DNA from 2 places in the Kitasatospora sp. NPDC003701 genome. Region 2 is predicted to be linked to the other one. Evidence: riboswitches for the same ligand, from Rfam matches in the RefSeq annotation. Region 2 holds a riboswitch; the other holds the start of a gene.
The links. A riboswitch is a leader RNA that binds a small molecule or an ion and turns the genes downstream of it on or off. The one in region 2 is predicted to bind ZMP and ZTP.
Positions count from the first base shown of each region.

Region 1: another riboswitch for ZMP and ZTP. It lies ahead of ACWDRR_RS43460 (bifunctional 5,10-methylenetetrahydrofolate dehydrogenase/5,10-methenyltetrahydrofolate cyclohydrolase); the one in region 2 lies ahead of ACWDRR_RS31575 (glycine hydroxymethyltransferase).

Region 1 is NZ_JBSFNM010000122.1:134-9,783, forward strand. It holds partial or broken gene ACWDRR_RS43435 (hypothetical protein) at 1-248, opposite strand, end outside; gene ACWDRR_RS43440 (nuclear transport factor 2 family protein) at 916-1,350, shown strand; gene ACWDRR_RS43445 (hypothetical protein) at 1,464-1,994, shown strand; gene ACWDRR_RS43450 (hypothetical protein) at 2,211-2,459, shown strand; gene ACWDRR_RS43455 (hypothetical protein) at 2,456-2,710, shown strand; ZMP/ZTP riboswitch at 2,810-2,895, shown strand; gene ACWDRR_RS43460 (bifunctional 5,10-methylenetetrahydrofolate dehydrogenase/5,10-methenyltetrahydrofolate cyclohydrolase) at 2,920-3,777, shown strand; gene ACWDRR_RS43465 (deoxyxylulose-5-phosphate synthase) at 3,849-4,175, opposite strand; gene ACWDRR_RS43470 (NACHT domain-containing protein) at 4,838-7,042, shown strand; gene ACWDRR_RS43475 (MFS transporter) at 7,262-8,479, opposite strand; gene ACWDRR_RS43480 (MerR family transcriptional regulator) at 8,578-9,027, shown strand; gene ACWDRR_RS43485 (TOPRIM nucleotidyl transferase/hydrolase domain-containing protein) at 9,041-9,650, opposite strand, start outside.
Region 2 is NZ_JBSFNM010000045.1:50,148-69,570, forward strand. It holds gene ACWDRR_RS31565 (ABC transporter substrate-binding protein) at 1-923, opposite strand, end outside; gene ACWDRR_RS31570 (ABC transporter permease) at 1,009-2,082, opposite strand; ZMP/ZTP riboswitch at 2,378-2,474, shown strand; gene ACWDRR_RS31575 (glycine hydroxymethyltransferase) at 2,564-4,021, shown strand; gene ACWDRR_RS31580 (aldehyde dehydrogenase family protein) at 4,091-5,530, opposite strand; gene ACWDRR_RS31585 (DUF6624 domain-containing protein) at 5,762-6,271, opposite strand; gene ACWDRR_RS31590 (class I SAM-dependent methyltransferase) at 6,720-7,712, shown strand; gene ACWDRR_RS31595 (very short patch repair endonuclease) at 7,898-8,290, opposite strand; gene ACWDRR_RS31600 (APC family permease) at 8,474-10,168, opposite strand; tRNA gene ACWDRR_RS31605 (tRNA-Leu) at 10,495-10,579, opposite strand; gene ACWDRR_RS31610 (ATP-binding protein) at 10,994-11,473, shown strand; gene idi (isopentenyl-diphosphate Delta-isomerase) at 11,482-12,135, opposite strand; partial or broken gene ACWDRR_RS31620 (DUF5941 domain-containing protein) at 12,402-12,512, shown strand; gene ACWDRR_RS31625 (phosphocholine cytidylyltransferase family protein) at 12,603-13,358, shown strand; gene ACWDRR_RS31630 (iron-containing alcohol dehydrogenase family protein) at 13,346-14,407, shown strand; gene ACWDRR_RS31635 (CDP-alcohol phosphatidyltransferase family protein) at 14,499-15,236, shown strand; gene ACWDRR_RS31640 (glycosyltransferase family 2 protein) at 15,290-16,135, shown strand; gene ACWDRR_RS31645 (ABC transporter permease) at 16,325-17,266, shown strand; gene ACWDRR_RS31650 (ABC transporter ATP-binding protein) at 17,259-18,068, shown strand; gene hpnC (squalene synthase HpnC) at 18,429-19,358, shown strand; gene hpnD (presqualene diphosphate synthase HpnD) at 19,400-19,423, shown strand, end outside.

The sequences.
Region 1 (9,650 bases), on a different contig from region 2:
GTGGACTGGGCGAGCGGCGGCGTCTTGAAGTCGTCGGGGATGTCTTCGAAGCCCTCCGCCGTGCTCTTCGCCGTCAACCCGAGCGCCCCGGCGGCGGGCAGGGCCATTCCGGCGAGCAGCACACCGGACACCACGCTCACCCCCAGGAAGGTCGCACCGTAGCGGGCCACCTGGAGCGGCGAGCTGCGAGTCGGGGGGAGGGGTTCGGTGTCGGACGCATTCCATATCGGAGGGAGATTCGATGCCATGTCAGAACATTAGCCGCCGCGTCGCACGGATCCGACGCATTGTCGCGCGGGGTTGTCACAACCGTGTGACAAGTGCGGGAGATGGCCCGTGGCCATACCGTTTGCATGCGTACTGAATTGTCATAAGGGAATTCAACATCTCCCAGGACGAATTCCGGGCACCCTTGCGGCCGGCGCGGTCCGAACGAATCCACGCCGCGGTAATGCGCCGCCGTCGGCCGGCGCATTCCGCCGTCCGTTCCGCTGTCGGGTGCCCGTGACTTCGCGTACGGCACCCCTCCCGTCCCACGACCCTGACACCATGGAGATGCCGTGAGCGGGGCGAAACGTTGCACGCGAACCCGGGCTCCGTCGAACCTCTGCCCGTGCGTCCACACCGGGGTTGCCCTTTCGGTACGTGCTTCGTACCGGTCCCTCCCGTCCCGGGGGCGGGAGATCGCCCGCGGTCCAGGGCTCGGTCGGCCCGCACGGCCCAGCCCCGGGGCGGCCGTGTGGGGGGCGTCCGGCGCGCACAGCCGGGCGGCATCCGGGAGCGGCATGCGCGATTCGCTCGTTGACCGGCCCCTGCGGTGTCCCATGATGGACTCATGACCGCACCACCACAGGCCGCTCCCGACCTCGCCCGACGCAACGCCCACGCCTGGACGGCGGGCCGATGACCGGGCCCGTGGGTGACACCACCGACTTCGCGGCACTGGACCCGTTCTTCCGCGTCGTCCAGGAGGGCCTGGCGGGTCTGGTCGACGGCGAGCACTTCTTCGACCTCCTGGCCGAGGACGTGGTCGTCGAGTACGTGGTCTCCGTCCCCGGCTACCCGCGCCGGGTCCGGGGCCGGCAGGCGGTCGCCGACCTCTACCGCGGCTACGGCGACATCATGGTCCTGCACAGCGCGGACGAACTCGCCGTGCACCGCGACCCCGCCACGTCCGTCGTCGTCCTGGAGTACGCCGTGCACGGGAAGGCGGTCCAGACCGGACGCGCCTACGACAACCACTTCGTCTCGGTGATCACTATCGAGAACCGCCGGGTGACCCACTGGCGGGACTACCTCGACCCCGTCGCAGTCTTCCGGGCCGTCGGGTGGCCGGCCGAGCCGCGCTAGCCCGAAGCCGCCGGCGGACCGAGGAGTTCCCCCGTTCGTCGCTGCCGTCCGGGCCCGGACGGCAGCGACGAAATTGAGAGGCACGCGTTCGGCGGCCTGAGTACGGTCGCTGGATGGATGCTGCGGGTGGCGGAATGGAGTCGCTGTGCTTCGGGGCCTGGCGGGAGGATGAGCCGGTGCCCTGGGCGCCGGCGGGGCGGCGCTATGTCACGGTGAATGAACTCCTGGTGCGGTTGGGGAGTTTCAGATTGGGGCTCACCTGGCGGGTGCGATTCGACGAGGACCGGCTTGCCGGGATCGTGGAGCTCGCCGAAACCGGGGTGGGGACGCTGGAGCTGTTGGCTCTGCTGCCTCCGGACCTGCAGGCGGTCGATGCGGATTTCGTGGCCTACGCGGGGACCGAACGGGTGCTGGTACTGCGGGAGTTCGACAGTTCGTCGTGGGAGCTGCTGACTGCCGACCCCTGGGTGCTCGGTGAGATCCGCCGGCAGTTCCCGGACGCGGCTCCCCTCGCCATGACGTTCTGGGAGGAGCACCCCTGGTGGGAGGAGCCGCTCCCCGAGGGCTGGGGCGAGCAGGTCGGGCGCCGGGTCGTCGGCGGGGCCCGGGGCGCGGCCGCGCCGTTGCCGGACGGGTCCACCTGACGTCGGGGACGGGCGGACGGCCCGCCCCTCCCGCGCGCGGTCCGCGAGGGCTGGTCAGGGTGGTGGTCGGCGGTTCTCCGCGGGCCCGACTCCGGCCGAGCGGGGGAGTCACGTGATGCTTGGAGGCGTTCGCGGTAGGGGCCTTGGCCACCGCCGCGGCACTCGTGTTGGGCGGTTCTCCGCTGCCGGCCGCGGGGGCTGGCTATCGTGGTGGGTATGTCCACGATGGTCGAGCTGCCCGAGCAGCTGGAGGAAGCCGTTCGTTCGGCCGCCGCCGAGGCGGGGCTGAGCGTCAACGAGTACATCGCGCGCGTGCTGACCGCCGATCAGGTGGCCGCCGCCGGAACCGCCGCCGAGCGCGTCGCCCGTGCCCACGCGCTCGCCGCGGCCGCCTACCACCAGTGGACCGCCGGAGGGTGCGGAGAGGACGGGGCGATGGGCATGGACGAGGTGTTCGGCCCGTGAGCAGTGCCCGTTTTCCGGCCAGGTTCGCGCGTGACGTCGGCCTGGCCGTGCGCGAGCTCGACCCGCAGGTGGGCAAGAGCCTGCGCGGGGCGCTGGAGCAGGCAGAGGCCGATCCGTGGTCATGGCCGCAGGCCGACCGCTACGACCTGGACGACGCGGTCCGCGTGATCACGGTCGACCGGGCGATCGTCCACTACGCCGTCCTGCCGGAGCCCCCGCACCTGTGGGTGTTCGCCATCGCGCTGATCTGAGCACGAGTCACTCAACGGGCCCGACGGGCATGACCGGCTCCTTCAGGTGATCACGGGCTGTGGATCGGACCAACCAGGCGGTGGCCGCCCGGTATTGTGGGCCCGGGCCGTGACTGGCGCTGAGGTGGGACACCACCGGGGAGCGGCCTGACGTCTCGTCGATGCCGTGCGCCTGGGCACCTCACCGTGGAGCTCAGGAGTGGCACGTGATGGAGACGCAGCAGGCGCGGCTGATGGACGGTACGGATCTCGCCCGCCGGATCACCGAGACCAGCGCGGCAGCCGCCGAGGACATCCGTCGGCGCGCGGGGGTGTCCCCCTGCCTGGCGACCGTGCTCGTGGGAGAGGACCCGGCCTCGGTCACGTACGTCCGGATGAAGCAGGCCCGTTGCGCGAAGGTCGGCATCCGCTCGCGACACGTCCCGCTGCCTGCCGCCGTGAGCACCGGCGGCCTGGTGGAGACCGTCACCGCACTGTCCGAGGATCCGGACGTGCACGGCATCCTGCTCCAGCACCCGGTGGGGGCGCACATCGATGAGCGCGCCGCGTTCGAGGCGATCGCCCCCGAGAAGGATGTCGACGGGGTCACCATGCACTCCTTCGCGGCGATGGGGTTCGGCCTGCCCGGATTCGTCTCCTGCACGCCCGGAGGGATCATGCGCCTCCTGGACGAGTACGACGTCGACCTCACGGGGAAGCACGCCGTCGTGGTGGGACGCAGCCCCATCCTGGGAAAGCCCGTCGGCATGCTCCTGCTCGGGCGTGATGCCACGGTGACCTACTGTCATTCCCGTACCGCCGATCTGCCCTCGATCGTGCGCGAGGCCGACGTCCTGGTCGCCGCGGTCGGCCGGCCTCGGTTCATCAACGGGGCGGACATCAAGCCCGGTGCGGTGGTGATCGACGCGGGCTACAACCCGGGCAACGTCGGGGACGTCGACTTCGAGACCGCCCGGCGCAGCGCGAGCCTGATCACTCCTGTGCCCGGCGGCGTCGGTCCCATGACCATCGCGGTCCTCCTCGCGCAGACTGTCGACGCGGCAGCGCGTCAGCTCACCCGGCCCTGACCCGGGAGCTGTTGGTCGGCCCGGGGCGCGGCGGACGGCGACGGTGTGGGTGGTCCGACAGTGCTGCCCCGTCAGGGAAGCCGCCGCACCAGAGCCTTGGCGACGGGCTCGCCCGTACGCCGCGCGTAGGCCATCCGCTCGCGCGCCTCGCGCAGCGTGCGGGGCCGGTACCCGGGACCGCCGCAGCAGCTCTTGTGGAAACCCACGCCCGCGTTCACCAGCACCGAGAGCGTGCGCCAGGCCGCGGTGTCCCGCCGTCGGGGCGCGGCGAAGGCCGACCCCACGTGGGTCAGCGATCCTGAGCACCGCGGGCAGCTCCGCTGCCGTTCCCGGTCGTAGGGCTGCTTGTACGAGGCCCGGCAGGGCAGGCAGACGTACGAGGTCTTCGCATGGGCCATGCCACCAGCGTAGACAGCACCCTGCGACGAATTCGACGGGTTTTCAGCGACGGATGAGTGCGCAGTGGGAGCCGGTCGGGGTCGGCACCGGGCACGGGTGAGGGCGGACGCGGTGCCGTGGGCGGCCGGCCGTGCCGGGGAGTCGGGTGATGGCATGTTCGCGCCTGAAAAAGAGCAGGTCACAGGCCTGTTCACGGCAGCCCGGGTGGGTCTAGCATTCCGGTCACAGCAGCCCCACCACCCCCTTGACGGGCTGCTGAGCAGCACGGCCGCTCCCCCCGGCGGCCGAGCCTCCCACGGCCGGGACCGGGGAATCCTCCTGTCCCCGAGTCCCGGCCGTTGCCCCACCCGCCTCCGCGCTCCCCCGCCGTTCCGGGCCCGGTGCGCCACCCGCTCCGACGGTCGGGGCGGCGGCGAGGACGACCCGCTCGACCTCCGCACGGCCGTCCGGGAACTCGTCGAAGCCGCCGACACGTCGGCCGCCGTCCCCGTACCGGCGGGGTGTTCGCCGCCCGGGTCCGCGAGGGCGTCGTCCCCGGCCCGAGCCTGCCCGTGTCCGGCCGGCCGACAGGCCGTCGAACCGGGAACCGGCGCTGCGGGGAGCGGCGCGGAGTATCCGCAATCGCCGTGTGCGGCCGACCGCTCTCGGTCAGGATGTCCCCGTGCAGACGGCTGACGGGCAGGAGCGCGGGACCGGCGACGGGAGCCGCATCACGAACGAGTTCAGCGGGACGGTCGGTGGGTCGGTCGTGCAGATCGGCACGGCCACGGGGCCGGTCACCGTGGTCCACCACGCGGCCCCGGCGGAGCACGACGTGCTGACCGGGACCGCCGAGAAGCTCGCGAAGGCCGTCGCCACCCGGTACCGGGAGGGGGAGGAGCACCAGCAGATCCAGGACCCCTTCCCGCTGGCCCTGCGGTGGCGGCCGGCGCCGGTGGAGCTGACCGACCACTGGGACAGCATCAACCCGTCGGGGCGCCGCGGCGCCGAGGTCCTGCCGGACCTGTCCGGCGAGCTCGACCAGGTCCTCGCCCTCTACCGGCGGGTGCCGTCCGGCCGGCTGGTGGTCCTCGGGCGGGCCGGAGCGGGGAAGACCGTCCTGGCGATGCGGATCGCACTGGACCTCCTGGCGGCCCGCGCCACCGGCGCCGCCGTGCCCGTGATCCTTGGCCTGGCCTCCTGGAACCCCGTCACCACCCCGTTCCGGGACTGGCTGGCCACCCGGCTCGCCCGGGAGCACCCGGGTCTGTCCGCCCCCGGCCCGGACGGCTCGACGCTGGCCGTCGCGCTGGTCGAGGCCGGCCTGGTCCTGCCGGTGCTGGACGGGTTCGACGAGATCGCGGACGGTCTGCACCGGCCCGCGCTGGCCTCGCTCAACCGGGCGTCCCGGATGCCCCTGCTGGTCACCAGCCGCCGTGACGAGTACGAGGCGGCCGTGACGGGGACGGACGTCCTGACCGCTGCGGCGGTCATCGAGCTGACCGACCTCACCCTGGACGACCTGGCCGACTACCTGCCGCTCACCACCCGCCGGACGGCGCGCCCCGCTACCCGGGCCGGCGCGGTCGGGGCCGGAGCCGCCCCGGACGAGGGTGCGGCGAAGGCGGGACCGCCGGCCGCCGTACCCGTGTGGGAGCCGGTCCTGGCCCGCCTGCGCGCCCACGACCGCAGCCGGACCGCCACCGCTCTCGCCGAGGTGCTCACCACACCGCTGATGGTCGCGCTCGCCCGGATCGTCTACAGCGACACACCCGACCACCAGCCGTCCGACCTGCTGGACGCCGACCGGTTCGGTACCCGCGAGGACCTGGAGGTCCACCTCCTGGACACCTTCGTCCCCACGGTCTACGGGCCCGGCACGCCGTCGTCCGGGCGCCGGCGGGACTGGAATCCTGAGCAGGCCCTGCGCTGGCTCGGCCAACTCGCCCTGCACATGGACCGGTTGGGCACCCGTGACCTCGCGTGGTGGGAGCTCGGCACCACCCTGCGCGGGGCCACCCGCGCGACCCTGGTGGGCACCCTGGCGGGCCTCGTGCTCGGGACCGTCGCCGGGCTCAGCGGACTGCTCACGGACGGAGCCCCCGAGGCGCTGTTCGCACTGCTCATGAACGGGCTCGGCGGCGGGCTGGCCTTCGGCTTCGTGCACTGGGTGGTGCCGTGGGGGCTGAACAGGTTCCCGTCCGCCCGGCCGGTGTTCGAGCCCGCGCGTGTCCAACTGAGGATCCGCGGAAGGTCAGGACGGGTGCGCGACACCCTCCTCGCCCGCCTCCTCGTCGGGGTCTTCTGCGGCGCCGTCTTCGGCCTCACCGTCGGGATCGGGTCCCTGGCCCTCCTCGGGACCGTCCTGCACATCCGCGGGAACGCCGGAGTCCTGTACGCGCTCGCGCTCTGGATCGGGAACTGGCTCGTGATCGGCCTGTCCCTCGGCCTCATGGGCGGCCTCGTGAACGGCCTCCTGGCCAGGTTCGAAGTGCCCATCGACCTCCGGACCTCGGTCAGCCCGGCCGACCTGCTGCGCGCCGACCGCGCTACGGTGCTCGTCCAACTGCTCGTCGTCGGGCTCGTCGTCGGCGCCGGATACGGCGGCCTGATCGCCCTACGGGAGACCACCGACAAGGCCGTCCAGCACGGCGTCGTGGGCGCGATCGGGGTCGCGGTCGCGTACGGGCTGAGCCTGAGCGCCTGGGGCCGCTGGGTGGTCCTGGTGCGCATCTGGCTGCCGCTGACCGGACGGCTGCCCTGGGCGGTGGCCGCCTTCCTGGACGACGCCCACCACCGCGGCGTGCTGCGCCAGGCCGGCGCGGTCTACCAGTTCCGCCACGCGCGCCTCCAGGAGCGCCTCGCCGCCACCGCCGCCCGCCGGTAGCCGTCCGGGCGGCTCGGAGGCGGTTCGGAGGCGGCTCGGAGGCGGTTCGGAAGAGGCCCGGCCGGCGGTCCGTGGTGCCGGTGATCCCGGGCCTCCTCCGCTCCCGAGGAATCCCCAACTCGGGCCAGGGGCGCGGACGGAGCCGCTCCCTCGGACTCCCGCGCCGCCGTGTGCCGACCGGCAGTCAGGTCTGTCCGGCTGGGCGTCCGGTCGCGGTGGTCAGCGGGGGTCGTGGCCCGCCCGCCTGCTCAGTGCGGCGCCGAGCAACAGGGCTGCGGTGACTGCCGCGAGCGGGGCGGTCCAGGAGCCGGTTGCGCCGTGGAGGCCGGCGGCGAGGGCGGGGCCGGTGGCGGCGATGAGGTAGCCGCAGGTCTGGGCCATGGTCGACAGGGCGGCGACGTGGTCGTGGTCGGTGCCCCGGCGGGCGTAGAGGACGCCCGGGAGGGCCTGTCCGGCGCCCAGGCCGATGCCGAGGACGACCGCCCACAGTGCCGGGAGTCCGGTCGGGGCGAGCAGCAGTCCGGTGAACCCGGCGGCGCTGATCAGGGCGGTGCCCAGGATGTGCGGGCGCTGGTCCCTGCGGGGTGCGGCGAGGACGGGGGCGAGGAAGCCACCTGCGGCCACGCCGAGGATGAGGACCGCCTGGCAGGTTCCGGCGGCTGTCCGGCTGGTGCCGGAGGCGATGAGGACGGAGGGCAGCCAGGCGAGCGCCGTGTAGAACGCGAGGGTCTGGATGCCGAAGAAGGCCGTCAGGCTCCACGCCAGCCCGGTGCGGGCCACGTGCGGACGCGGTGCGGTCGCCTCGGCCGCCGGGGTCGCGGGCCGGGGCCGGTGGACGCGGGCCTGCGGGGCGATTCCCGCCGCCGCGAGCACGGCCGGCACGACGGCGATGCCGACCGCGAGCTGCCAGGAGCCTCCGGAGGCCTGGGCGATGGGCGCGACCAGGGCCGCGACGATCGCCGAGCCGACGCCCATGGACAGCGCGTAGACGCCCATCATGGTGCCGACGTGCCGGTGGGAGAAGCGTGCCCGGACGAAGACCGGCACGAGCACGTTGACGACCGCGGTGGCGAGGCTGACGACGACGGTGCCGGCGTACAGGCCCGGCATCCCGAGCACGCGCAGGATCGCGCCGGCGACCAGGACGACGCCGGCCCACAGCAGGCCGCGCTCCTCGCCGAGCCGGCGCCGCACCAGCGGGGCGAGCGGTGCGAACAGGCCCATGCACAGCGGCGGAAGCAGGCCCAGCACGGTCACCGTGGCGGAGCCGAAGTGGGCGACCGGGGCCAGCGGCCCGATCTGCCCGAACGCGACCCGGGTGTTGAGGCTCAGCAGCACGAAGCCGACGACGAGCAGCACGCCCGCCGCGGGGGTCGGGCGGGCGGTGCCGGCGGGGGCGGGCGGTGCGGTCGTTCTGGCGGAGGAGGAGATCGGCACGGGACGGCCCTGCCCTTCGACGTGGACGTTAGGATGTCCTCAGCCTTCACGCTCAAGCGCGCTTGAGTGCAAGTCACGGAACCCGGCCCGGAGCGGCGATGGAGCAGCAGCTGTTCTCGATCAGCGCGGTGGCCAAGGCGTTCGGCCTGTCCGTGCCCGCCCTGCGGTACTACGAGGAGCGCGGCCTGATCCGCCCCGCCGCCCGGCGCGGGCGGGTGCGCTACTACGACCACGCCGGCCTGGAGCAGCTCGCGTACGCCCAGCTGTGGCACGACGACGGCCTGATGCCGATCGCCGACACCGCCGCCGTGGTGGAGAGCGAGCACGTCGAGGACCGGCACGCCCTGATCGCCGGGCAGCGGGAGGAGATGCTGGCCCGCATCCGTCGGCTCACCCGGGCCGCCGCCGTGCTGGAGCACATGCTGGAGTGCCCCAGCGACCGCCCGCTGGACTGCCCGATGACCGGCGCCTACATCCGCGCCCGGGTCGACGCCGCCCTCACCGGCAGGGAGTTCACCGACGACTTCCTGCCCGGGCATGCCGACTAGAAGCAGCCACACGTCACAGGTGTGCGAGCAGGTCGTGGAGGGGCGCCGGTACCCGTTCGGGTGCGAGGGCCTCGGCCAGGAGGTGGCCGTAGCGGATCTTGCGCCCCTTCTTCGTGCCGAGGAAACGCCGCATCTGTTGCTGCGGGGGCCGTCCTCGCTGCGCAGGTTGGTGAACGAAGGTCTGCCAGGCGGGGAGGTCGCCCTCGGCCCGGACGATCTCCTCGACCCGTGGCACGCCCAGCGCGCGGATGAGTTCGTCCTCCAGGTCCGTCACACACACGAAGAACCCCTCCCGCGGCGCGCGGGCTCTCTCCAGACCGCGGTCGTAGAAGCGCCGCTCGCCTTCGTCGCACAGCCCGGCCAGGCGCAGGCCCAACCCCGGCGGCCCGAGGAGGCTCACGTAGCGGCCGACGTTCATCGCCCCGCCCATGGACAGGACGCACACCCCTTCGGCGGGAAGGTCCCGACCGTCGCGGGCGGCCAGCGCGTCAACGGCCGCGACGTCGCTCGGCCCTTCCAGCAGCACCGCGGTCCGCACCCGCAGGTGCGCGGCCAGCTCACTCGCCGGCCCGCCGGGTCCGCCCGCCGCCCAGTCGGTGACCGCGTCCCGGAACGCTCGTATG
Region 2 (19,423 bases):
GCGTCGGCGCCGCCGTCCCGGCCGGAGAGGATCTCCTGGTTGATGTTGAGCGCCTCCTTGCCGAAGGTGAAGACGAACTTCTCCGGGTACTGGTTGCGGATCGGGTCGGTCTCCGCCTTCCAGTGCGGGTTGCGCTCCAGCACCAGCCGGGTGTTCTGGACGTGCTCGGCGATCCGGTACGGGCCGCTGGAGAACGGCAGCCGGTCGTAGTCCGTGCCGGTGTCCTTGTCCTTGCGCACCGGCGAGGAGGAGGACTGCGCGGCCATGTACGGCACGTCGGCCTGCGGCTGCGGGAAGTGCAGGACGAGGGTGCGGTCGTCCGGGGTCTCGATCGCGGCGAGGTCGCCGTCCTGCGGGCCGCCGTACTTCTTGCGGGCGTCGTCGTAGCTGGCCTCGCCGGTGAGCCACTGCGGCCAGTACGGCGGGCCGACCTCGTAGCCCTTGCCGAAGGAGCGCTCGATGCCGTACTTGACCTGCTGGGAGGTGATCGGCTGGCCGTCCTCCCAGGCCACGCCCTCCTTCAGCTTGTACGTCCAGGTGCGGCCGCCGTCGGCGGAGGTCCCGGTGTCGGTGGCGAGGTCGCCGACCAGCTTGGCCTTGCCGTCCACCACCTGGTACTGGGTCAGCTGACGGCCCCAGAGCAGCGAGGTGTTGTACGCGGCGCCCGCGTAGACCTTCTGCGGGTCGAGGTGGCGGAAGTCGGTGGTGTTGTAGACGTTCACGGTGCCGCCCGGGCGGGCGCCGGGGACGGCGGGGGCCGGGCCGGCGCTCTCCTTCTCGGTGCCGAGCGCGGCGGTGAGCGGCGAGGTCTCCTTGGCGGCGGCCGCGGTGCCGGCGCCGGAGGTGGAGCCCGCGCCGGCCGAGCAGGAGGTCGCCAGCACCGCGGTGGCGATGACGGCGAGGGACGGTTTGATCCAGCGCATGGCGAATCTCTCCTTGCCCCGGGGCGGGGCGGCTAGGTGAAAGGAAGGAGGGGAGGTGGTACTCGGTGGGGCGGGGGTGTGTGGCTCAGCGGGCGGCGCGCGGGTCGAGCGCGTCCCGGACGGCGTCCCCGAGCAGGTTGAAGGCGAGCACGAAGAGCAGCAGCGCCACACCGGGGAAGAACATGTACGTCGGGTCGGCCTGGAAGACCTCGGAGCCGCGGGCGATCATGCGGCCCCAGTCCGGGACCGGCTCGTTGATGCCGACGCCGAGGAAGGACAGCACCGCCTCGGCGGCGACGAAGGTCGGCACCGCCATCGTCGCGTGCACCAGGAGCTGCGCCCGGACATTCGGCAGGAGTTCACGGAACACGATATGGAATCCGCTCGCGCCGAGCGCCCGGGCGGACTGCACGAAATCCCTTTCCCGAAGTGACCGCACGGAAGCCCGGAGGGAAAGTGCGAGCGGAATCCAGCCGAACGCGGAGAACACCAGGATCAGGACCAGGAACTGCATCCACTCGGGTTCCGCGGTGCCGGGATCGACCAGCCGGGACTGGATGACGGGGCTCAGCGCGAGCAGCAGGAGCAGCGTCGGGAAGGCCAGCAGCACGTTGGAGAGGAAGCCGAAGAGCCGGTCGGCGAGCCCGCCGAGGTAGCCCACCGCGACACCGGCGAGCACCCCGAGCGCGGTGGTGACGGTGGCCGAGGCGAAGGCGATCAGCAGCGAGGTCCGGATGCCGTAGAGCAGCTGGGTGAGGACGTCCCGGCCGAGCCCGGGCTCCAGGCCGAACCAGAAGTCTCCGGAGATCCCGCCGTTCGGCGCCATCGGCAGCCCACCGTCGCTGAGCAGGCCGGGCGTGTTCTGGCCGTAGTGCTCGACCGGGTTCCTGCCGTACAGGGCGGCGATCAGCGGGGCGGCGGCGGCGAGCAGCAGGAAGAGCAGGACGACCACGAGGGCGGCGGTGCCGACCCGGTCGCGGCGGATCCGGCGCAGCAGGCTCTGCGGGGCCGGCGCCGGTGCGGCGGTCGGCGCGCCCTCGGCGGGCGCCTCCCCGGGCGGCCCTTCGGCGGGCGTCTCCTCCGGGGTCGCTCCCCCGGAGGTCGCCGTCCCGGCGGCATCGGCTCCGGAGGGCTCTGTGACTGTGTCGACCGCTGCCATGAGAGGCGTACTCCCCGAATTCTCCGCCGCCCCGTGGGTGAGGGTGCGCTGGTGTGCATTTCCGGACCGGCCCGCGGGGGTTTCCCGGTGACCTGCCGAACGCCATCAGATCGGACACCGCCGGACTTTCGCAAATCATTCCCGGCGCAGTTCGGGCGCAATGTTTCGGGGATTGTGACGGCTTCATTCCGCTGCAATACTGCCGTTGCAGAAGAACGGGCATACCGGGGCAAAGACGGCGGCCTGTCCCGCATTCTGAGATCTCCGCCACACCCGCCGGCGCATTGATACGATCCCGGTGAGCCGCGACTGGCGCGCACGGATGGAATCGACCATCGGGAAGCGGCTCCGTGCACCCGCACGCCATGTTGCCGAGCGCCTGGGCCGTCCGTACTCGTCCGCCTGTCACGAGGAGACCGCCTTGGCCACGCCCGCCACGCCCGCCGTGCCCGTCACGCCCGCCGTGCCCGCCACCCCTGCCGTGCCCGCCGCGCCGCACACCGCCGCGAGCGCCACCGCCAACACCGCCTTCCGCAGCGCCCTCGACGTCGTCCGCGAGGTGGAGCCCCGGATCGCCGCCGCCATCGGCCAGGAGATCGAGGACCAGCGCGCCTCGCTCAAGCTCATCGCCAGCGAGAACTACGCCTCCCCGGCCGTCCTGCTCGCGATGGGCAACTGGCTCAGCGACAAGTACGCCGAGGGCACCGCCGGCCGCCGCTTCTACGCGGGCTGCCGCAACGTCGACACCGTCGAGACGATCGCCGCCGAGCACGCCCGCGCGCTCTTCGGCGCCGACCACGCCTACGTCCAGCCGCACTCCGGCATCGACGCCAACCTGACCGCCTTCTGGGCCGTCCTCTCCCAGCGCGTCGAGAGCCCCGCCCTGAAGCGCGCCGAGGTCCGCAACGTCAACGACCTCACCGAGCAGGACTGGGCCGAGCTGCGCCGCGAGCTCGGCAACCAGCGGATGCTCGGCATGTCCCTGGACACCGGCGGCCACCTGACCCACGGCTTCCGGCCGAACATCTCCGGCAAGATGTTCGAGCAGCGCAGCTACGGCACCGACCCGGTCACCGGCCTGATCGACTACGACGCGCTGCGCGCCACCGCCCGCGAGTTCCGCCCGCTGATCCTGGTGGCCGGCTACTCCGCGTACCCGCGGCTGGTCAACTTCCGTACGATGCGCGAGATCGCGGACGAGGTCGGCGCGACCCTGATGGTCGACATGGCGCACTTCGCCGGCCTGGTCGCGGGCAAGGTGCTCACCGGCGACCACGATCCCGTGCCGCACGCCCACATCGTCACCACCACCACCCACAAGTCGCTGCGCGGCCCGCGCGGTGGCATGGTGCTCTGCACCTCCGAGCTGGCCGAACACGTCGACCGCGGCTGCCCGCTGGTGCTCGGCGGCCCGCTCTCGCACGTGATGGCCGCCAAGGCGGTCGCCTTCGCCGAGGCCCGCCGCCCCGAGTTCCGGACGTACGCCCGGCGCGTGGTCGACAACGCGCAGGCCCTCGCCGAGGGCCTGCTGCGCCGCGGCGGCACGCTGGTCACCGGCGGCACCGACAACCACCTGGTGCTCGCCGACGTCTCCGGCTACGGCCTGACGGGCCGTCAGGCCGAGGCGGCGCTGCTGGACTCCGGCATCGTCACCAACCGCAACGCCGTCCCGCGGGACCCGAACGGCGCCTGGTACACCTCCGGCGTCCGGCTCGGCACCCCCGCGCTGACCACCCGGGGCCTGGGTGTCGCCGAGATGGACGAGGTCGCGGCCCTGATCGACACCGTCCTGCGCGGCACGGCCCCCGTCACCACCGCCGCCGGCGCCCCCTCCAAGGCCCAGTACGCCCTGGACGGCGCCCTCGCGGAGGGCGTCGCCAAGCGCGCCGCCGACCTGCTCGCGGGCTTCCCGCTCTACCCGGGTGTCGACCTGGTCTGACGCCCGCGCGGCCGATGCGCGTGGGGGCCCGGAACCACCGGGCTCCCCACGCACGTCGGCCGTACTGCCTCAGTACTGCAGGGACTTGCGCTGCAGGAACTCCTCCAGGCCGTGGCGGCCCAGCTCACGGCCGAGCCCCGAGTTCTTGTAACCACCGAACGGGGCGAGCGGGTTGAAGCGGCCGCCGTTGAGGTCGACCTGGCCGGTGTCGAGACGGCGGGCGAAGGCGGCGGCGGTGTCGGTGTCCGCCGCCCAGACGCCGCCGGCCAGGCCGTACTCGGTGCCGTTGGCCAGTTCGGCGGCGTGCTCCTCGTCGCGGTAGGCCAGCACGGCCAGTACCGGTCCGAAGACCTCCTCCTGAGCCACCGTCATGTCATGGGTGACATCGGCGAGTACGGTCGGCTGGACGTAGAAGCCGGTGTCCAGGCCCGCCGGGGCGTCCGCGCCGCCGACGACCAGACGGGCGCCCTCGGCGAGCGCGCCGGTGATGTAGCCGCGCACCCGCTCCCGCTGCCGGGCGCTGACCACCGGCCCGACCCGGGTCTGCGGATCGGCCGGATCGCCCGGGAGGTACTTGGCGGCGGCCTTCGCGGCGAGCGTGACCGCCTCCTCGTACTGGTCCTGGTGCACCAGCAGCCTGGTCCAGGCACTGCACGTCTGGCCGGAGTTGGCGAAGACGTTGGCGATGTTGGCGTTCACCGCACGGGTCAGGTCGGCGCCGGGCAGCACCACGTTGGCCGACTTGCCGCCCAGCTCCAGCGCCACCCGCTTGATGCCCCGACCGGCGGTCTCGGCGACGGTCCGGCCGACGGCGGTGGAGCCGGTGAACGAGACCACGTCCACCTCCGGGTGCCCGACCAGCGCCGCACCCGCCGCCGCGCCGGTACCGGTCACCAGGTTGAACACCCCGGCGGGGAAGCCGGCCTCGTGCACCAGCCGCGCGAACAGCCGGGCGACCAGCGGGGTGTCCTCGGCGGGCTTGAGCACCACCGGGCAGCCGGCGGCCAGGGCGGGCACGACCTTGGCCACGATCTGGTGCAGCGGGTAGTTCCACGGGGTGATCGCCGCGACCACCCCGGCCGGCTCGGCGAGCACCACCGAGTTGCCGATCCGCTCCTCGAAGGGGTACTCGGCGAGCAGCGAGAGGTACGAGCCGGCGACGGCCAGCGGCAGGCCGGCGTGCACGGCGGTCGCGAAGCCGATCGGGGCGCCCAGCTCGGCGACCACGGTGGCGGCTATCTCCTCCTGGCAGCCGGCCAGGCCGTCCCGCAGCCGGGTGAGCGGCGCGAGCCGCTCCTCGCGGGTGGTGGCGGCCCAGCTCCGGGCCGCCCGTCGGGCGGCGGCCACGGCGGCGGCCACGTCGGCCGTGCCGCCGGCGGGGACGGTGGCGAGCACCTCTTCGGTCGCCGGGTTCAGTACCGGGATCGACCCGCCGTCCAGGGAGGGCCGCCATTCGCCGTCGATGTACTGGTCGCCGTACTGGGTGCCGTGCTCCGCGTCCTGCTGCACCGGGTGGTCCTCTCGTCCGATCGTCCGCTCTGCGAGCGTCGCTGGTCAGTTGCCAGTCGGTTGCTGGCCAAAGGGCCAGTCAAGTTCGCCCGGGCGGCCCGGCGCAAGAGCCGGATCCCTTTGGACCACCACGCCCCCGACGCACGCCGGTTCACGCCCCCGGCCGATCACGCCCGCGCCCCCGCGCCCCGCCCGGTGCCCCGCCGGGCCGCCGGGCCGTCCGGCGACCGCTCAGTGCGGTGCGAACCGCGCGGTGTACGCGTCGAAGGGCTCGATGCCGACGGCCGCCCGCCGTTCGTCCAGCCGCTCCGGCTCCTCGCACGGCCACGGCACCGGTCGTCCGTCCGCCACCGCGCCGATCTGGGTGCCGTACCGCTGCTCCCGCCCCTCGTTGACGGCCAGCCGGTCGGCCAGGAAGGCCAGGTCCCGCGCGCTCGCCGCGCCGTCCGCCACCGCCGCCGCCATCAGCTCCACCGCCCGGCGCTGCACGTCGAGTTGGCGGTCGGCGTGCTGCGCGATCAGCCAGGCGGCCCGGGCGGCCTCCGCGCCGACCAGGGGCTCGGCCGGCCAGCCGTGCTCGGCCATGATCGCGCCGAGCCGGTCGCCGTGCCGTGCGGTCAGCCGCCGCCAGGCCGCCTGTTCCGCGAGGTCGGCGCTGTTGGCGAGACGGGTGGCCGCCTGGTCCTCGGCCATCATCCCCAGCAGCTCCGCGGTCAGCGCTCGTCCTGCCGTGGTGGTCATGCTCCGCTCCCGTCGTCCGCGGCCGCCGGTCCGGGGCCGCCCGGTTCGCGGCCGCCGGTCCGGGGCCGCCCGGGACAACGGTAGGCGCGTGAGCCGGCTACGAAGATCATTCCGCCGGATGGTGACAAACCGGGCGGGCGGGCGGCAGTATGGACGAACCGGCCTTCCCGGGCCGCTGTCTCCCCGAGTGCTCAGAATCGCGCATCGGACGAAAACACCTGCGCGACATCTCCTCAACTCCGGACAGCGGGAGGTAGATTGCGGCGCACTCCGGCGCGCGTGACTACCGTGGGCAGCGGGTTCGACCGGCGTCCGTCCACGCCGGTCCGCAGGCTGCTCCGGAGCGCCGGGCGGTGACCTCCGTCGCCGGCTCGTGCACCCCGTGCCGCGCGTGTCCGCGCCGGAGCTCGTTCCCAGTGGTCGTCCGCACCGTGTTAGGAGCAACCTCGTGACCGACGCCGCGTTGAGCGCCGAGCAGCAGTTCCGGCCCACCGAGCCGGCCCTGCTCGATGACGTCCCCGGCTGGTTCTGGGACCACGACCGTCATCTCTTCGAGTGGTTCCTCGACCGCCAGGAGCGGGCCGGCGTCACCGGTGACCTGCTGGAGATGGGCGCCTACCTGGGGCGCAGCGCGATCGTGATCGGCGGCCACCGGCAGCCCAGCGAGACCTTCACGGTCTGCGACCTGTTCGACTCGGACGCCCCGGACGACGAGAACGCCGCCGAGATGTCCATGTCCTACCGGAAGTCGCTGACCCGGAGGGCGTTCGAGTCCAACTACCTCGCCTTCCACGACGCGCTGCCGGAGATCATCCAGGCGCCCACCTCGGTGCTCGCCGACGGGCGCCTCCCGGCCGGCGCGTTCCGCTTCATCCACATCGACGCCTCGCACCTGTACGAGCACGTGGTGGACGACCTCCGGGTGGCCCGGGCGGCGCTGCAACCGCAGGGCGTGGTGGTCCTGGACGACTACCGCTCCGCCCACACGCCCGGCGTCGCCGCCGCCACCTGGGAGGCGGTGTTCAACCACGGCCTCACCCCGATCGTGCTGACCGAGAGCAAGTTCTACGCCACCTGGGGCGATCCGGAACCCGCCCAGCAGGACCTGCTGGACCGGGTCGGCCTGGCCGAGGGCTGCCGGCTCGCCGTCGAGACCCTGAACGGGCGGCGGCTGGTGCGGATCGGCGGCAGCTCCGAAGGCATCGCGCCGTTCCGGCCCTCGCGCCACCGCGACCGGCTGGTCGCCGAGGCCGCCCGGCGGGAGGCCGAACAGGCGACGGCGGAGGCGCTGCGCGCGCAGCAGGAGGCCGATGTCGACCTCGCCGTCCGCCGTGCCCGGGCCGCCGAACGCCGCCGCCCGGCCAACGTGGCCAAGCGCGTCGCCGGAGACCTGCTCCCACCGGTGGTCACCTCCGCCATCCGCCGCGCCCGCCGCGGCTGACCACCCGCGGCTGACCACCCGCGACGGGCGCCGAGCCGGCCGGTGGGTGCCGCGCGCTGCCCGGGCCGACGCCGGCGGCCCGCTGTCAGTGCCGACGCAAGGCCCGGGGGTGCCGACGCAGGGCCCCAGGATGCCGAGGCAGGGCCCGGGGGCGTCCGCGGAATGCCGAGGTCGCCCGTCGGAGGTCAGGGGCGCTCGGCCGGGGCCTGTCCCGGGCGGACCCGGCCGTAGACCGAGACCGCGACCCGGTCGGCCGACTCGTGCTCCCAGAACCTCAGGACGGTCCACCCCTCGGCGGTCAGGTGCTCGGTGGTCTCCAGGTCGCGCGCCATGTTCTTGTCCAGCTTGCTGCGCCACCACTCGGCATTGGCCTTGGGGCTGGTCGCGTGGTCCGGACACCCGTGCCAGAAGCAGCCGTCGAGGAACACCGCTATCCGCGGACCGCTGAACAGGATGTCGACGGTGCGCCGCGGCATTCCGGGCACGGGGGCGTTCTTCCGGTAGCGCAGCCCCCACCCGAACAGAAGGCGCCGCACGGCCACTTCCTGGGCGGTGTCGCGTGAGGCCTGGCGGCTCATGCGGGACGCGACGGAGAGGGAGGAGGCGGCGGGCGGCATGTGATCCAGTATTTCGCACCGCACTGGGAGGATCGACACCCGAGCGGCGCACCCGGGCCCGCGAACGCCCCCGCAGGGACGCGGACGCGGCAGGGGCGCGCCGATGGCTCGGCACGCCCCTGGGTCGTGTGCTGCGGCGGGGTGTCAGACCCGCGAGGGCTCCCCGCCCTGGCGGGGGAGGGCGGCCCCGGCGGCCCCGGCCCCGGCCTCGGCCTCAGCCCCGGCCTCAGCCCCGGCCGCTTCGGCCAGCTCGCGCTTGACGGCGTCCAGCGAGGGGTTGGCCCAGGCGCTGGCCACGCCCCAGCGGTAGAAGGCGAGCCCGATCGCGGCGACGATCAGCAGGTCCCAGCCCTCGGGGAGGTAGCCCTGGCCGCCGAAGTCGGTGCTGCCGGCCCACGAGACGCCGGCCATCACGAACAGGTAGGCGATCATCCAGGCGCCGGCCTTGAGGTGCGGCTTGAGCTCGGCCCACGGCTTGCGCAGCTCGTACCAGGCCCAGATCGGCAGGCCGGCGGCCATCAGCAGGATGACCTTGCCGGTGAGCGGCCAGCGGGCCCAGTAGAGCACCAGCGAGCCGAAGACCATCGCCACCGGGGCGATCACCGGCATCGCGCGCAGCCGGACGGGTCGCGGCAGCTCGGGCGCGAGGCGGCGCAGCGCCATCACCGCGACCGGACCGGTGACGTAGGAGATCACGGTGGCGACCGAGACGATCTCGGCGAGCGAGCCCCAGCCGCGGAAGACGGCCAGGAACAGGAAGGCGATCAGCAGGTTGAGCAGCAGGGCCGGCCGCGGGATGCCGGTCTTCGGGTCCACCCGGCCGAAGATCCTGGGAAGGTGGCCGTTCTCCTGCACGCCGTGGATCATGCGCGAGGTGGTGGCGGCGTAGATCATGCCGGTGCCGCTGGGGGAGACGAAGGCGTCCGCGTACAGCAGCAGGGCGAGCCAGTTGAGGCCCCAGGCGATCGAGAGGTCGGCCAGCGGGGAGGTGTAGCCGAGCCCGCTCCAGCCGTTGCTCAGGTCCGCCGTCGGGACGGCGCCCAGGAAGGCCACCTGCAGCGCGACGTAGATCACCAGGGCGATCAGGATCGAGCCGATGACCGCCTTGGGCAGCGACTTGCCGGGGTTGCGCGCCTCGCCGGCGAGGTTCAGCGGGGACTGGAAGCCGTTGAAGGCCCAGACGATGCCGGAGACGGCGACGGCCGTGAAGACCGCGCTCCAGCCGTTCGGCGCGAAGCCGCCGTGGTCGGTGAAGTGGGCGGTGTCGAAGTGCGCCAGCAGCAGGGCGCCCGCCGTCAGCGTCGGCACGACCACCTTGAACACGGTGATCGCGGTGTTGGTCTTGGCGAACAGCGTGATCGCGAACCAGTTCAACGCGAAGTAGCCGACCAGCAGCACGCTCGCCACGGCGACCCCGCTGGCCGAGAGCTCCTGTCCGTCGAACAGTCCCTTCGCCCAGCCGAAGTGCCAGGAGCTCATGTACTGCACCGAGGCCGTGGCCTCGCCGGGGATCACCGAGACGATGGCGATCCAGTTGGCCCAGGCCGCCAGGTACCCGGCGAGCGAGCCGTGCGAGTACTGCCCGTACCGCACCATCCCGCCGGCCTTGGGGAACATCGAGCCGAGCTCGCTGTAGGTCAGCGCGATGGTGAGCGCGACCGCGGCGCCGATCACCCAGGCGACGATCGAGGCCGGTCCGGCGAGCCGCGCAGCCCGCTCGGCTCCGAAGAGCCAGCCGGAGCCGATGATCGAGCCCAGCCCGACCGCTGTGAGGCTGATGGTGCCGAGCGAACGGCGGTAGTGCTGATGGGAAGCCGTCGTCGACTCAGGCGCGCTCAACGTATCGGTCCTCTGTCTCCTGGGGTTCCGGACAAACGCACAGCAGACTATGGTGCGAAATAGGACGAAAACCTCAGATGAAGCTCAGATCATCCGATTGTTGCCATCTCGTGTCCGATGATCGGACACGCACGGACCCGCTGCCGACCGGGCGCACGGTCCCGGGCGTTCTCGGCGCCTTCCCGGCTGCGCCCGCCGTACGCACCCCGATCCGCCCCCGGCGACCCCCTGGAACGGCCCGGGCGACCTGCCCCGAGCGGCACGCCCCGGGGCAAAAAGAAATTCCCCGTGGAATCTCTTTCGAGTTCCCACGGGGAATTGTTCTGTGTCCGAGGGGGGACTTGAACCCCCACGCCCGATAAAGGGCACTAGCACCTCAAGCTAGCGCGTCTGCCATTCCGCCACCCGGACAGGGTGTGTGCTTCGGGGGCTTTCTGCTCGCCCCCTCGGCGACAGAGAGAACATTACCAGGGTTCTGGAGTGCTTCTCACCTGCGTTTCCCCGGTGGGGACCACCGGGGTGGCAGGGATGGGTCGCAGGGGTGAGCGAAGCGGTGGATCGGGGGCGGGAAACGGTCGGACTGGGAGCGGCATGCGGTCAGGAACGGGCGGGAGCGGTCCGACACGGGCAAGTTGTCGATGGTGCGGATGTGCCGGGGGCGGCTCTCCTAGCCTCTGTGCACCGAGGGCGCCATGAGCGGAACGCCTGATTCCCGGGGTCGCGGACGAAGGGCGGCTGGACGTGGAGCAGATCAGCGGGGCGGCGGAGGCCGAGCCGAGACGTGTGGAGAACGGGCCCAGACGTGCGGGAGCGGGCCCGAGACCGGTGGCTCCGACGCGATCGGCGGCCGGGCCGGGGCGGGCGCCGGCCGGGCCGGTCGAAGGGGTGTGGCGGTTCCCGGTGCCCGCGGTGGAGGCCTCGGTGCCGCGGACCAGGCACGCGGTGCGGGACCGGCTGCTGGCCCAGGGGATGGCGGGGGTGCGCTACCAGGAGCTGGTGGACGACCTGCTGCTGATCGTCTCGGAGCTGGTGAGCAACGCCGTGACGCACGCCGCCGAGCTGTCGCCCGAGGTGACCACCGAGCTCACGGTCGGGGCGGACTGGGTGCGGGTGTCGGTCGAGGACGGCGACCCGTACCGGCCGAAGGCCCTGGAGAGCGACGCGGGGCGGACCGGCGGGCGGGGGCTGCTGCTGGTGAAGAGCGTCACGCTGCAGGCGGGCGGGGTCTGCGACGTGGAGCGGACGGGGGAGGGCGGCAAGGTGATCTGGGCCTCGCTGCCCGTCCCCCGGGGGGAAACGCGGTAGCGGGCGGACTACCAGTCCCGGCCGGCGATCTCGCGGATGCCGGGCAGCGCGGCCTCGAAGACGGTGTCGAACCAGACCGAGAACGGCCGCTCCGCCTGGAGGTCGCGCAGCTCCTGCGCGGACACGAAGGCGAAGTCGTCCACCTCGTCGGGGTTCGGCGCGACCGGGGCGGTGACCAGGCCGACGAACAGGTGGTTCCACTCCCGCTCGATCAGGCCGGAGGCCTCGTCCGGCAGGTCGTACCGGACGGTGCCGGCCTCGCAGAGGAGCGCCGGTGCGACGCCCAGCTCCTCGGCGGTGCGCCGGGCGGCGGCGACGAACGGCGGCTCGTCGGGGTACGGGTGGCCGCAGCAGGTGTTCGACCAGACACCGGGGGAGTGGTACTTGCCCAGTGCGCGGCGCTGGAGCAGGAGCCGGCCCTGGCGGTCGAAGAGGAACACCGAGAACGCCCGGTGCAGCCGGCCCGGCTGCTGGTGGGCCCAGAGCTTCTCGGCGGTGCCGACCGTGACGCCCTCGTCGTCGACGAGCTCCAGCAGGATCTCGGCGCCCGCGGGGGCTCCGGCCGCGGCTCGCGGGTCGGCCGTCACGTCGGTCTCCACGTCGAGACCGGTGTCGATCTCCGAGGTGAAGTGCGTCGGGTTGGTCGGCAGACTCTGGGGCATGAGGCCTCTTTCGGGGGCAAAAGGGAGCACCGGTGGCGTCGTGCCCCAGTCTGCCGTACGGGTGGCGGTCCGCAGGCGTCCCACACACAACAGGGCGGATCATGACCGTTCCCGCACCATTCCTGGCATCGGAATGGGCGCCGGATTAGCAGGAGCGTTCGGGATGCGTTCGGCGGGCGTTCGATTCCGGTGGTGCGCGGGCGGAGAACGGACACCTCGACGGCACCCCTTCTTCACGGCGGCCCGGCGCGGCGCCCGCCCGGTCCCCGGCCGCGTTCGGGCTGGTCGCCGCGGTCGCCTACCATCACATACGACACGGTGCCCGCATCCTCGCCGGCATCGGCGCGCCACCCCGACGGTCTGCGGCGGCGCACGGCCCGACGGCTTGCGGCAGCGCACCGCCCGACGGTCTGCGGCAGCGCTCGGCCCGACGGATCAGCACAGCACGACGGATCAGGAGACCCCGCATGATCGGCCTCGTTCTGGCAGCCGGCGCCGGCCGCCGGCTGCGCCCGTACACCGACACCCTGCCGAAGGCGCTGGTGCCGGTCGACGGGGAGCGGACCGTCCTGGACCTCACCCTCGGCAACTTCGCCGAGGTCGGCCTGCGCGAGGCGGCGATCGTCGTCGGCTACCGCAAGGAGGCGGTCCAGGACCGCAAGGCGGCCCTGGAGCAGAAGTACGGCGTGAAGCTCACCCTGGTCGAGAACGACAAGGCCGAGGAGTGGAACAACGCCTACTCCCTCTGGTGCGCGCGCGAGCTGTTCGGCGAGGGCCTGCTGCTGGCCAACGGCGACACCGTCCACCCGGCCTCCGTCCAGCGCACCATGCTGGAGGGCAACCTGCGCCTCACCGAGCAGGGCCGCGCCCCCGGCATCCTGCTCGCCCTCGACACGGTGAAGAAGCTCGCCGACGAGGAGATGAAGGTCGTCGTCGACCCGGCCGCCGGCATGCGGCGCATCACCAAGCTGATGGACCCGGCCGAGGCGACCGGCGAGTACATCGGCCTCACCGTGATCAACCCGTCCGCCGCCGCCGACCTCACCGACGCGCTGCGCGCCACCTACGAGCGCGACCCGCAGCTGTACTACGAGGACGGCTACCAGGAGATGGTCGACCGCGGTCTGCGGATCGACGTGCAGCCGATCGGCGAGGTCTCCTGGGTCGAGGTCGACAACCACGACGACCTGGCCAAGGCGCGGGAGATCGCGTGCCAGTACTGACGCGCCTGGTGCCGTCACCGGTCTTCGTCGAGATCCGCTCGGGGGCGCTGGACGCGCTCGGCGGCATCCTCGCCGACCAGCGGCTCTCCACCTCGGGCCGGATCGCGGTGGCGATCAGCAACGGCTCGGGGGCGGTGCTGCGCGAGCGGCTGGAGCCGGCCCTGCCGGGCGCCGACTGGTACAACGTCGACGACGGCAGCCTCGACAGCGCGGTGCGGCTGGCGGACGCGATGCGCGGCGGCCACTACGACGCGATCGTCGGCCTCGGCGGCGGCAAGATCATCGACGCCGCCAAGTACGCCGCGGCCCGGGTCGGCCTGCCGGTGGTCGCGGTCGCCACCAACCTCGCCCACGACGGCATCTGCTCACCCGTCTCCACCCTCGACAACGACGCCGGCCGCGGCTCCTACGGGGTGCCCGGTCCGATCGGCATCGTGGTCGACCTCGACGTGATCCGGCAGGCCCCGCCGCGCTTCGTGGCGGCCGGCATCGGCGACGTCATCTCCAACATCTCCGCCTGCGCGGACTGGGAGCTGTCCCAGGCCGAGACCGGCGAACCGGTGGACGGACTGGCCGTGGCGATGGCCCGCTCGGCCGGCGAGAACCTGCTGCGGCACCCAGGAAACCTTCAGGATCAGGACCTCCTCACAGCGCTCGCGGAAGCCCTGGTACTGTCCGGCATCGCGATGAACATCGCTGGCAGCACCCGGCCCTCGTCGGGCGCCTGCCACGAGATCTCGCACGCCCTGGACGTGCTGTACCCCAAGCGATCCGCCCAGCACGGCGAGCAGGTCGGCCTCGGGGCCGCCTTCGCCAGCTTCCTGCGGGGCGAGCGCGAGCTGACCGGTCTGATCGTGGAGCGCCTGGCGCGCCACGGCCTGCCGGTGACCGCAGCTCAGATCGGCTTCACCGAGGCGGAGTTCACCGAAGCGGTGCACTACGCTCCGAACACCCGCCCGGGCCGCTTCACCATTCTTGAGCACCTCGACCTCTCCCCATCAGCGATCAGGGACGCGTACGCCGACTATGTCCAAGCCGTCAACAGCTGACCCCGCCACGAAGGGTTCGCCCCCGGCCCCGGTGGATCTGACCCGCCGCCCCTCCGTCGAGGAGCTGCGCGCGGTGATCCACCCGGAGGGCATGCTCCAGCGCCGCAGCGCGGAGCACTGGGCCGGCCGCCTCTACATGCGGCGGATCTCGCTGCGGATCACCCGCGTGCTCTCCACCGTGACGGCGATCACGCCCAACGGCCTGACCTATCTGATGATGCTCACCGGCATCCTCGCCGGCGTCGCGCTGATCGTCCCGGGCCTCACCGGCGCGGTCCTCGGCGCCCTGCTCATCCAGGTCTACCTGCTGCTGGACTGCGTGGACGGCGAGGTGGCCCGCTGGCGCCGGCAGACCTCGCTCACCGGCGTCTACCTGGACCGGGTCGGCCACTACATGTCCGAGGCGGCCCTGCTGACCGGTCTCGGCCTGCGCGGCTGCGACCTCTTCCACAGGACCGGCGACACCGCGCACTGGGAGTGGGCCTTCCTCGGCACGCTGGCCGCGCTCGGCGCCATCCTGATCAAGTCCGAGACGGACCTGGTGGACGTGGCCCGGGCCCGCAGCGGCCTGACGGCGGTCGAGGACAGCGCCTCGGTGCCGCGCTCGTCCGGCGTCGCCAAGGCCCGCCGGGCGGCCTCCTTCCTCAAGTTCCACCGCCTGGTGGGCGCGGTCGAGGCCTCGCTGCTCATCCTCGCCGCGGGCGTCGCGGACGCCGTGCACGGCGGGCTGTTCTTCACCCGGCTCGCGGTGGTCGTGCTGGCCGCGATCGCCATGCTGCAGACCGTGCTGCACCTGCTGAGCATCGTCCTGTCCAGCAGGCTGCGGTGAGCGCCGTGAGCACGGCCACCGACACCTTCCGGCTCGGCGCGGTCATCATCACCATGGGCAACCGCCCCGCGGAGCTGAACGCCCTGATCGAGTCGGTCCGCGCCCAGGAGGGCCCGGCCGTCGAGCTGGCCGTGGTCGCCAACGGCGCCCCGCTGCCGCCGCTGCCGGCGGACGTGCGCAGCGTCGAGCTGCCGGAGAACCTCGGCATCCCCGGCGGCCGCAACGTCGGCATCGAGCTGTTCGGCAAGGACGGCCGGGAGGTCGACGCCGTCCTCTTCCTGGACGACGACGGCCGGCTGCCGGGCACCGACTCGGCCCGCCTGCTGCGCGAGGCCTTCACCGCCGATCCGGAGCTGGGCATCGTCAGCTTCCGGATCGCCGACCCCGACACCGGCGTCACCCAGCGCCGGCACGTCCCCCGGCTGCGCGCCAGCGACCCGCTGCGCTCCTCGCGGGTGACCACCTTCCTGGGCGGCGCGAGCGCCGTGCGCTGCACGGTGTTCGAGCAGGCCGGCCAGCTGCCCGCCGAGTTCTTCTACGCGCACGAGGAGACCGACCTCGCGTGGCGCGCGCTGGACGCCGGCTGGGCCATCGACTACCGGGCCGACGTGGTGCTGCACCACCCGACCACCTCGCCCGCCCGGCACGCCTCGTACTTCCACAACGTGGCCCGCAACAGGGTGTGGCTCGCCCGACGGAACCTTCCGGCCCTGTTCGTGCCTCTCTACCTGGGAACCTGGTTCCTGCTGACCCTGGCCCGCCGCCCCTCCCCGGAGGCGCTGAAGGCCTGGTGGGGCGGGTTCCGGGCGGGCTGGCGCGAACCCTGCGGTGCGCGGCGGCCCATGCGATGGCGTACCGTTTGGCGACTGACCAGGCTGGGCCGACCGCCGGTCATCTGATCGTATGGTCGGGCGGCCCTACGGTGATTTGAACCGTACGGTTCAGACGTCGTACGGTCGTCCGATCGCCATGGCCGGTGACCACGCACCGGCCGGACTCCCCCGTGATCCGAGTGGATCCCCCTCGGCGCAAGGCCGGCGGACCCCCGCCGACCGGCCCGCCCCGACGATCCCGCGCGAAGGACGAATGTGTCGACAGTGAGTGAACCCGTCAGCCTCTCGGCCCCGAGGGGGGCGGACGCGGGCCTGACCCCCAAGCAGCTTGCGGACAAGTACGGTCTGGCGGTCAGCGGCAGACGGCCCGGTCTGATCTCCTACTCCAAGCAGCTGTGGGCCCGGCGCCACTTCATCTGGGCCTTCGCCACCGCCCGCCTGGTGGCCCAGTACACCGACGCCAAGCTCGGCCAGCTCTGGCAGGTCGTGACCCCGCTGCTGAACTGCGCGGTGTTCTACCTGGTCTTCGGTGTGATCCTGAAGAGCAAGGACGGCTTCCCCGAGGGCACCTACACCGCGTGGCTGTGCATCGGTGTCTTCGTCTTCCAGTTCACCCAGAACGCGGTGCAGTCCGGCACCCGGGCGATCTCCGACAACCTCGGGCTGATCCGCGCGCTGCACTTCCCCCGCGCCTCGCTGCCGATCGCCTTCACCGTGATCCAGCTCCAGCAGCTGCTGATCTCGATGGTGGTGCTGGTCGGTGTCGTGCTGGCCAGCGGGATCGAGCCCGGCCGCACCTGGCTCGCGGTGATCCCGGCGCTCCTCCTGCAGTCGCTGTTCAACACCGGCGTGGCCCTGGTGATGGCGCGGATCGGCGCCAAGACCAGTGACATCTCCCAGCTGATCCCGTTCGCGATGCGCGCCTGGATGTTCCTCTCCGGCGTGATGTTCAGCATCCAGGACAAGATCAGCACCTGGCCGGAGTTCTGGCAGAAGGTGATGCAGTTCAACCCGGCCTCGGTCTACATGGACCTGCTCCGGCACGCCTTCGCGCCGGTGATCTACAACAAGCACGTCCCCCAGCACCAGGTGCTCCCGCCGCACCAGTGGACGTACGGCATCGCCTGGGCGGTCGGGATGTTCGTGATCGGATACGTCTTCTTCTGGAAGGCCGAGGAGGAGTACGGCCGTGGCTGACACCGACCTGCGAAAGGGACCGATCGTGCAGGACGCCGACGTCGCCCGTGAGCCCACCGTGGTCGTCGACGACGTGCACATCGTCTACCGGGTGCACGGCGCCGGCTCCGGCAAGGGCAGCGCGACCTCCGCGATCAGCCGCATCATCAGCCGCAAGCGCTCCGCCGGCGTGCGCGAGGTGCACGCGGTGCGCGGGATCAGCTTCACCGCGTACAAGGGCGAGGCGATCGGTCTGATCGGCTCCAACGGCTCCGGCAAGTCGACCATGCTGGCCGCCATCGCGGGCCTGCTGCCGACCGAGAAGGGCGGCATCTACACCAACGGCCAGCCCTCGCTGCTGGGCGTCAACGCGGCGCTGATGAACGAGCTCACCGGCGAGCGCAACGTCGTCCTCGGCTGCCTGGCGATGGGGATGACCCCGGCCCAGGTGCGCGAGCGCTACAACGACATCGTCGAGTTCTCGGGCATCAACGACAAGGGCGACTTCATCTCGCTGCCGATGCGCACCTACTCCTCCGGCATGGGCGCCCGGCTGCGGTTCTCCATCGCGGCGGCGAAGACGCACGACGTGCTGCTGATCGACGAGGCGCTGGCCACCGGCGACCAGGCGTTCCAGCAGCGCAGCAAGAAGCGGATCGACGAGCTGCGCGGGTCCGCCGGTACGGTCTTCCTGGTCAGCCACGACAACAGCTCGATCCGCGAGGTCTGCGAGCGGACCATCTGGATCGAGGCCGGCGAGCTGGTGATGGACGGCCCGACCGAGGAGGTCGTGAGCCGCTACGAGCGCGGCGACCGGCCGTAACGCCGCAGGGCCCGCACGGAGGGCCGGTGACCGGGGCAGCCCGGCCGCCGGCCCTCCGTCGTTCGTCCACCCCCGGCCACGGCCCCGCGGGCCCCCGGGGGTACCCCGGGTGGCCCGCCGCTGGGCGGGTGAGCGACCCCGCGCGCCGGGTGGGGCGCCCTTCTCCGGCGCGGCCGGTGGTGTCAGGCTGTAAGGCGCGGGGGTGGTGTGTCGGAGGTGACCCCCGATATCGGACGCGTGTCCGACTCGGGCCGGTCGTACCGATCGGTGTAGAACGGGGGAGTGACAGCAGTGTCGGCTTCGGCCCAGCCCAGTAGTGAGTCCCGGCCCGGCGACGGGACGGCGGACGGTTCAGCGGGAGTGACGCTGGACAAGGCGAGCGCGGAGAACTTCCCGGTCGCCCCGTTCTTCCTGCCCGCCGCCTGGCGCGACGACCTGATGGCGGTCTACGGCTTCGCCCGGCTGGTGGACGACGCCGGCGACGGCGACCTGGCCGATCCGGCCGGCGCCGCCCGGCTGCTCGGGGTGGCCGAGCGGCCCCCGGTCACTCCTTCGGCCCAGCCCGGCCCACCGGGTCCGGCGGAGGTCGCCTTCCGGCTCGCGCTGCTCGACGGGCTGGAGCGGGACCTCGACCGCGTCTTCGAGACCGCCCTGCACCCCGGGGCCGCCGAGGCCCCCCGCCACCCGCTGATGCGCGGCCTCGTCCCGCTGGTCGACCGGCACGCGCTGACCCCGGAGCCGTTCCGCCGTCTGATCGAGGCCAACCGGGTGGACCAGACCACCGCCCGCTACGCCACCTACCGGGACCTGATCGGCTACTGCACGCTCTCCGCCGACCCGGTCGGCCGCCTGGTGCTGGCCATCGCGGGCGTCGCCACCCCCGAGCGGATCGAGCTCTCGGACGCCGTGTGCAGCGGCCTCCAGGTGGTCGAACACCTCCAGGACGTCGCCGAGGACCTCGCCCGCGGCCGGATCTACCTCCCGGCCGAGGACCTGGCCCGCTTCGGCGTCACCGAGGCCGAGCTCGCCGCCCCGGTCGCGAGCGGCCCGGTGCGCGAGCTGGTCGCCCACGAGGTCGAACGGGCCCGCACCCTGCTGGACCGCGGCGCGCCATTGGTAGGTACGGTTCGGGGGAGGCTTCGACTGCTCCTGGCGGGATTCACCGCCGGCGGGTACGCGGCCCTGGCAGCCATCGAGGACGCCGGGTACGACGTACTGGCCCAGCAGACGAAGCCGGACAAGCGCCGCCTCGCAGCGAAGGCGGCGGCCATCTTCGCGAAGGGAAGGTGAACGCCCGAGTGGCGGCATCACCACTGGCGTCGGCGCAGGTCATGGCGGCGTACCGGTACTGCGAG